2 linked regions of the Arachidicoccus terrestris genome follow. The protein of the gene in region 1 interacts with the protein of each later gene in a pairwise test. Links are inferred from orthologs where the notes say so. Each region holds a gene or a part of one and is shown in the gene's direction. Other genes may lie near its edges.

Region 1 (3,644 bases):
TTCCCTGGCCAGCCTCTCCACAGAGATATAAAAATGCTTGGCCAAATCAGCATTTAGAGCAACGGACTTGCCGGCCCCGTTTTGTTTGATGGTAACCGTGCATTCAACACTACCTCTAATGAGCTGATCAGAAATCAGGTTACGGATTTTAAATTCAAAAGGCTTCAGTAATGCCGGGAGGTTAAGCCGGATATCATATTGCTTCCCATTCAGAGATTTAATCTCTACTAAAAACGTTTTGTCTCCGATTAATTGTTCCGAACGGCCATAGCCTGTCATTGAAAGAAGCATATATTAATAAATTTTAAAACAAACCTACTTAATTTTAGCTAAATTGCCTGTAAATTCAAATTAAGGGTCGGCTCAAGTGGCAAAATTAGCCCTATTTAGACATGAAAAAACATAAGTTTTATTTTATTTCCTTTACCTATTGGTTTTTACTACTCTATATAGTGTCCGCATTAGTATGGTGGTTCATTTCTTTGGAAGCACAAAACAGGCAAATGTATTTCTACAGATATGAGCAGCTACGTACAGATGATTTTCAATACCAGGATAAAATAGCAGCTTTAAAAGACGCACGCCATCGAAAATCCTTGCAGTACATAGGAGAGGGTATGACTTTCTTTATATTAATTATGATCGGTGCGGCTTATGTTTATAGAACTATTCGTCAGGAAATCAAACAGGCCGATCAACAACAAAACTTCATGATGGCCATCACCCATGAGCTCAAGACCCCGATTGCTGTATCCCGGTTGAATCTGGAGACCATGCTCAAGCGAAGTCTAAATCCTGACCAACGCCGAAAATTGCTGGAAAATACGCTAAGCGAAACAAAAAGGCTCAATACATTAACCAGCAACATTCTGACAACGGCACAATTGGAAAGCGGTCAGCACACCCTCAACGCTGGTGAAGTTAACCTTTCCGAATTATTGGGGGAGCAGCTCATGCAGTTCCGGGTGCGTTACCCGAATAGGATCTTTCAGGGTGAGGTGTCTCCCGATATCTGGGTTAAAGGAGAGCAATTGCTGCTGGAACTGTTGATCAGTAACCTATTGGAAAATGCCGTCAAATATGCACCGGGTCCGGATCCGATATACGCGAGTATAGCAACTTTTAAAGGCAAATATGCCTTACTGAAATTCATTGACCTGGGACCGGGCATTGCCACATCGGAGAAAAATAAGATTTTCAACAAATTTTATCGCGCCGGCAATGAGTCAGTACGTAAGACCAAAGGTACCGGACTGGGCCTTTATCTTTGTAAGCGCATTACCCAAGAACATGGTGGTCAGATCCAGATTATGGATAATCAGCCAAATGGCGCTATTTTTACATTACAGTTTCCGATACTAAAACCGAAAGTATGACAACAGCAAATAATGGCAATATATTACTGGTAGAAGATGAAGAGAACCTCCATGATACTTTAAAACTCAATCTGGAACTAGAGGGTTACAGTGTCACTTCCGCCTATGATGGCAATAAGGCCCTCAAAGCGGTGGAAAATGAATATTTTGATCTGATCATAATGGATGTCATGTTACCTGAACTGGACGGGATCAGCGCTACAGAACGAATCCGTATTCAGAATATAGAGACGCCGATCCTCATCCTTAGTGCCAAAAACACCTCTCTGGACAAGGTAACTGGCCTGAAAAAAGGTGCAGATGACTACCTGACGAAGCCTTTTGATTTGGAAGAGTTGTTACTCAGAGTCTACAAACTAATCGAAAAAAACAAAAAACTGCAAGACAGGGAAACAATAAGCGACTCTTTTAGCTTTGGCAGTAATCAAATCCTGTTTAATGCGCAACAGGCTATTACATGGGAGGGAAAAACCATTGAACTCAGTAAAAAAGAGACAATGTTACTGAAACTTCTTTTTGAAAATAGAAACGAAGTTGTACCCAGGGAAAAGATACTTCAAGTGGTCTGGGGCTATAATGTATTCCCAGCTACACGAACAATTGATAACTTTATTTTAAACTTCCGGAAATATTTTGAGAAAGACAGTCGCAACCCCACTTATTTCCATTCGGTGAGGGGGGTAGGGTACAAGTTTACTGATCTTTAAACGTAAGGACCATCTTAAACGAAAGAGCGAGACGAAATGCTCCCGGGATAGCCCATCCAAAAGGACGGCTACCGCCGGCGCATATTTAACCGGCCATCATTCTGCCTATTTCAGGTCAGGCTATGCTTTCATTGTCTCTATCTTATCCAACACCAGCGTTCTGGACGTTTCAGAGGCTACCGGCAAGTAAAGCGCCTTGTTACAGATGTTAATCAGTGAACTATAATCCCCGTGTAATTCGGGCCGGCTATCCGCCAGGGCTTGTAGCAGGCGTTTCTCATCCGTCTCAGATGTATTCAGCAAGTACTGCAACTGTTCAACTATGAAGGCCTTTGCGAGTACAAAGAATTCTTTGGGATCTTGTCGCTGCTTTAGCTCCCGAATGGCTTCCTGCCGTAATTCTTCTCTGGTTTTTGAAGGCGATACGGGTTGCTCATCGGACCCTACATTTTCTGCTGTCGTTTGATACGGCCCGTTTTTTGCCTTGATCCTATTACTCAATCCTTCGGGCAGGTATTGCAAATGATCTGCCACGTGCGGTAAAGGTTCGCCAGTACTCTTGACATGCTCCTTTTTTTTGTCAACGGATCTTATCGACGAAGAATCTCCGGATTTCATCCTTGCGTCGGCGCTCGCAGCTAACCTGTCCGCGCCCCTATAAGACGCTTCGTGTTTTTTTACAGGATCAGGATCTGACACAAGGCCTGTTTTCCTATTTTTCTTTTGGCTTTTTGCTTTCCTCCATTCGGCAAACCCAAATATGCCTCCCACAACAAGAGCAATACCCGCTACAATCCATAGATAGTCGCGATTGGTGCGGTGATGCTGAGACAGCCCCGCCGCAAGACCATTGTCCTTTAACGGCGCGGTAAATTGTATCTGAATAGCATCAGTAGAATCAGTTACATATTTTTTTGTATCAGGATTAAAGAAATTAAATGTGATTGGCGGTATAATAACGCCGCTTTCCTTATTGCCAATAAAAGGGATCTCAAAATCCAGGGACCGTTCCATCGGAAAATTCGTTTTATTGACCGATTGACTGTCTCTCGCGTCATACGCCTGGACACCGTCAGGCCATTTTATGTCTGGCACGGTAACCCCATCCAAATTTCCGGTACCCGTAATGTGAATATGCAAGCGGTTATTCTCTCCGGCAGGTAATTTATTATTATCCACCGTCGCTCGGATCTGGAACTGACCGATTGCTCCGGAGAAGACATCCGGCTGCCCGTCTTTTGGTAGTGGCAATACTGTCACCATCTGCGGTTTGCTTTTGATTAATGCTGAAGCCGTATTGCGGTCGGCCGGATTGGACGCATCGATAAAAGTCGTTTGTACGCTGACAGAAGAAGAGTCTAAGGGGAGTGTGCCTGTCTTTAAAGCAACTAACTGTACTTTACGGATCCCTCCGACTCTATAATCCCGACCATCGACTTTAACTCTATAAGGATATAATTTTCGTTCAATATCCGTTACACTGAACCCATTAAAAGAGGGGAATCTTTCTGGCTGCCAGTTACAGTTTGCTGCGCCAAAAAATTCATAATCCACCAAAATT
Region 2 (3,484 bases), 3.7 Mb from region 1 along the record:
TCGTTGTTTCACGTATGTAATAAGTTGCATCCATAGGATTTCAACAATTTTATTTACATCGACAAAGTTCCGATAAATGTTCCAAAAACGCTGTTTATTTTAAAAACGATTTCCCGTGTGCAGTCACCTAACGCATAAGTAGTTTTGCCGATTCTTTCACGTAAATTAAATCGTATTGTCTTACTTTTGTCTCAAATTACAAGTATCTGAATAGTGTATTTATTTTTAGATCTGCGCTGAGGGGCAGATCGTTCAAAAAAACAAAATTTATGAAGAAGATCACATTATTTCTGGCAGCAGGTCTGCTGTTACTGGCCACCGGAGTAGGGGCGCAAACGCTGGACCTTGGTGTCAAAGCCGGTGCGACACTGGGTAAGATTGACGGCCAATCTTTCAAAGATGGCTATAATTTTGGCATTCATGCCGGTTTTTTTGCAGAAATCGGACTGGGCGAGAAATTCGGTATCCAGCCGGAAGTCCTCTTTAACCAGACGAAGACACAGGTGAAGGAGAGTGTAGATGCGGGCGATGTATTGAAACAAGGAAGTAAAGGCCACCTGAACTATCTGAGCATCCCCGTTTTGCTGAACTTCAAGCCAGCCCAAATCCTGACTATACAGGCAGGTCCGCAATTCGGCATTTTAATGAACAAAGACAATAGCCTGGTTGAAAATGGCAAAGAGGCTTTCAAAAGCGGAGACTTCGCCATTGCACTTGGCGCGCAGGTAAATCTGGGCAGCCTGAAGGTATATGGCCGCTATAATATCGGCCTGTCTGACGCCAGAGACGTCAGTGATGTAACAGATCAGTCGAAATGGAAAAATCAGCAGATACAGCTCGGTATAGGCTACGTCATTTTTTAAATCGGTATCATTTAAAAACAAAAAAGCGGAGCCCAAAGTTTTATACGCAATCGGCTCCGTTTTTTTGTTTGCTGTCACTGCCGATAACAAAGCTACCTGGCAAAAGATAGCAACGCGAAGTTTTTTTAGGCCGTAAACAAACAATGATTAGGTTTACAGCTATCGATGCCTTGTTGCTGATTCAGTAAAGATTTATCCTAAAACCTTAAATAGAACCCAGAGGTTTCTTACATTCGTGCATTATTTATTAATCTATAACAAAAATCGTTCATCATTTAAAACCAATTGTCTGAATGGCACTTTCTCATGAGGAGTTGCTGGGCATCGCCCGGCAGTTCGGCACACCGCTCTACATTTATAATGCAGCGCAGATAGCCGGTCAGTTTAACCGGCTGCAGGCCGCCTTTAAAGGAACCAATACCCGTTTTTTCTATGCCTGTAAGGCGCTGACCAACATTAATATCCTGAAGTTCATGAAGAATCTGGGTACGAACCTGGATTGTGTCAGCATCAACGAAGTGAAGCTGGGGCTGGCGGCTGGTTTTAAACCTAAACAGATTATGTTTACCCCCAACAGTGTCGCTTTCTCTGAACTGGAAGAAGGTAAGAATCTGGGGGTCAATATCAACATAGATAACATTTCTTTTCTGGAGCGTTTCGGCAATAAATACGGCCATTCCTATCCGATCAGTATCCGGTTGAACCCGCATATTATGGCCGGTGGAAATTATAAAATCTCAACCGGGCATGTAGATAGTAAATTCGGTATCTCCATCCATCAGATGCGCCATATCGAGCGTATCGTTTCTTCTACCGGATTACACGTCGTTGGGTTACACCTGCACACCGGTAGTGAGATCAAGGATATTAATATCTTCTTGAACGGACTGGATGTGATGCTGGATATTGCCCGGCATTTTCCACAGGTTGAGTTTTTAGATCTCGGTAGCGGCTTTAAAGTACCTTATAAGGAGGGTGAAGAGCCGACCGATATAGAGCTGTTGGGGCAGAAAGTGGGCGAAGCTTTCGCTAAATATGACAAGGAAATGGGCAAAAAACACCAGATCTGGTTTGAGCCGGGTAAATTTCTGGTGAGTGAGGCCGGTTATTTTGTCGTACGGGCGAACCTTCTCAAGCAAACCACGGCCACGGTCTTTATCGGTGTAGATTCCGGATTTAATCACCTGATACGCCCCATGTTCTATGAGGCCTATCACCGGGTGGAAAACATCAGTCGTCCGGAAGGTGATGAGCGTATCTATACTGTGGTAGGCAATATCTGTGAAACCGATACATTTGCCTGGGACCGGAAGATCACCGAAACATATGAAGGCGATCTGCTTTGTTTTTATAATGCAGGTGCCTATGGTTTCGAAATGAGCAGTAACTTCAATTCCAGATTAAGACCCGCGGAAGTACTGGTACTCGACGGAAAGGCACATCTTATCCGCAAAAGGGATGAATATGAAGATCTGCTAAGAGGACAGATTGCTGTAATTTAACGGTAATTTGCAACTGCAACCGGGATGATTACGGGTCCGGAGAACTATCTTTAGATCACTGTAATGCGATATTATGATTGAACTAAAAAACGTAAAGAAGAGCTTTGGCGATAAGACGATCATCAAAGGCGTCTCCATGAATCTGGAAGCCGGCAAATGTAATCTGATTATCGGTTCCAGCGGCAGCGGCAAGACGGTGCTGACCAAATGCATTGTCGGGCTGTTTACACCGGAGGAAGGTGAGATTCTGTACGAAGGAAAAGATATTGTTTCCATGGACAAAAGGGATCGTAAGGAACTGCGCCAGCAAATCGGAATGCTGTTCCAGGGCTCAGCTCTTTTTGACTCCATGACAGTGGAGCAAAATATCATGTTCCCGCTGGATATGTTCTCCAAACTTACCCAGGCAGAAAAACAAAAAAGAGCAGACGAAGTCCTGGCCAGGGTGAAGCTTGAGGATGCGCATAAGAAGTATCCCGCTGAGATCAGTGGTGGGATGAAAAAAAGAGTGGGTATCGCCAGAGCTATTGTGCTTAACCCGAAATACCTGTTCTGTGATGAACCTAATTCCGGCCTGGATCCGCAAACATCTCTACTGATCGATAAACTGATTAAGGAGATCACCGTGGAGTTTAATATGACTACTATTGTTATTACCCACGACATGAACAGTGTTATGGAGATTGGGGATCATATTGTCTACATGTATCAGGGAATTAAACAATGGGAAGGCTCTAATAAAGAGATTATTTACTCCAAAGATGAAAAACTCAATAACTTTATCTTTGCTTCAGAGTTCCTGCAAGATGTCAAACAGATGCGTATGGAAGAGCAAGGCATCCAACAAAAGTAAGCTCCCATAGGCTTTCCATAACAAAAAAGCTCCGAATGTTAATAATATTATTACGCCGGAGCTTTTTTTAATCGTTGTGCGCTGGGTCATGCCAAAATATCCTCATCTGCTGCCTCCCTCCTGTTTTAAGTAGTTTACCGGCTGCAGCGACTTGCCGGCCACTGAAATCAGAGGCGCTTATTTACTATTTTAGTTCACCGAAGCGTCTGATTTTTGAAAAAGCCCGATAATTTCCCGGTCTGGCATAAATTATTTACCTTCAAAAC

The links. The genes of interacting proteins can lie anywhere in the genome.
Region 2: the proteins of K9M52_RS15590 (region 1) and lysA interact in binary tests that used the Escherichia coli proteins (3 or more experiments, as listed by UniProt). The link is inferred for Arachidicoccus terrestris from one-to-one orthologs.

The regions. Positions count from the first base shown.
Region 1 is NZ_CP083387.1:3,975,252-3,978,895, reverse strand. The notes cover bases 260-3,227. They hold K9M52_RS15590 (response regulator transcription factor), read left to right. Parts: upstream 260-1,372; coding sequence 1,373-2,083; downstream 2,084-3,227. Other genes in these bases: K9M52_RS15585 (BatD family protein), read right to left, coding at 2,204-3,227; K9M52_RS15595 (sensor histidine kinase), read left to right, coding at 393-1,376; K9M52_RS15600 (YicC/YloC family endoribonuclease), read right to left, coding at 260-291. In the rest of the region: more of K9M52_RS15600, read right to left, coding at 1-259; more of K9M52_RS15585, read right to left, coding at 3,228-3,644. UniProt on the Escherichia coli protein: Response regulator member of the two-component regulatory system CpxA/CpxR which responds to envelope stress response by activating expression of downstream genes including cpxP, degP, dsbA and ppiA.
Region 2 is NZ_CP083387.1:255,421-258,904, forward strand. The notes cover bases 453-3,260. They hold lysA (diaminopimelate decarboxylase), read left to right. Parts: upstream 453-1,156; coding sequence 1,157-2,365; downstream 2,366-3,260. Other genes in these bases: K9M52_RS00930 (porin family protein), read left to right, coding at 453-863; K9M52_RS00940 (ABC transporter ATP-binding protein), read left to right, coding at 2,439-3,218. Also shown: K9M52_RS00925 (GNAT family N-acetyltransferase), read right to left, coding at 1-34; more of K9M52_RS00930, read left to right, coding at 270-452. UniProt on the Escherichia coli protein: Specifically catalyzes the decarboxylation of meso-diaminopimelate (meso-DAP) to L-lysine. Is not active against the DD- or LL-isomers of diaminopimelate.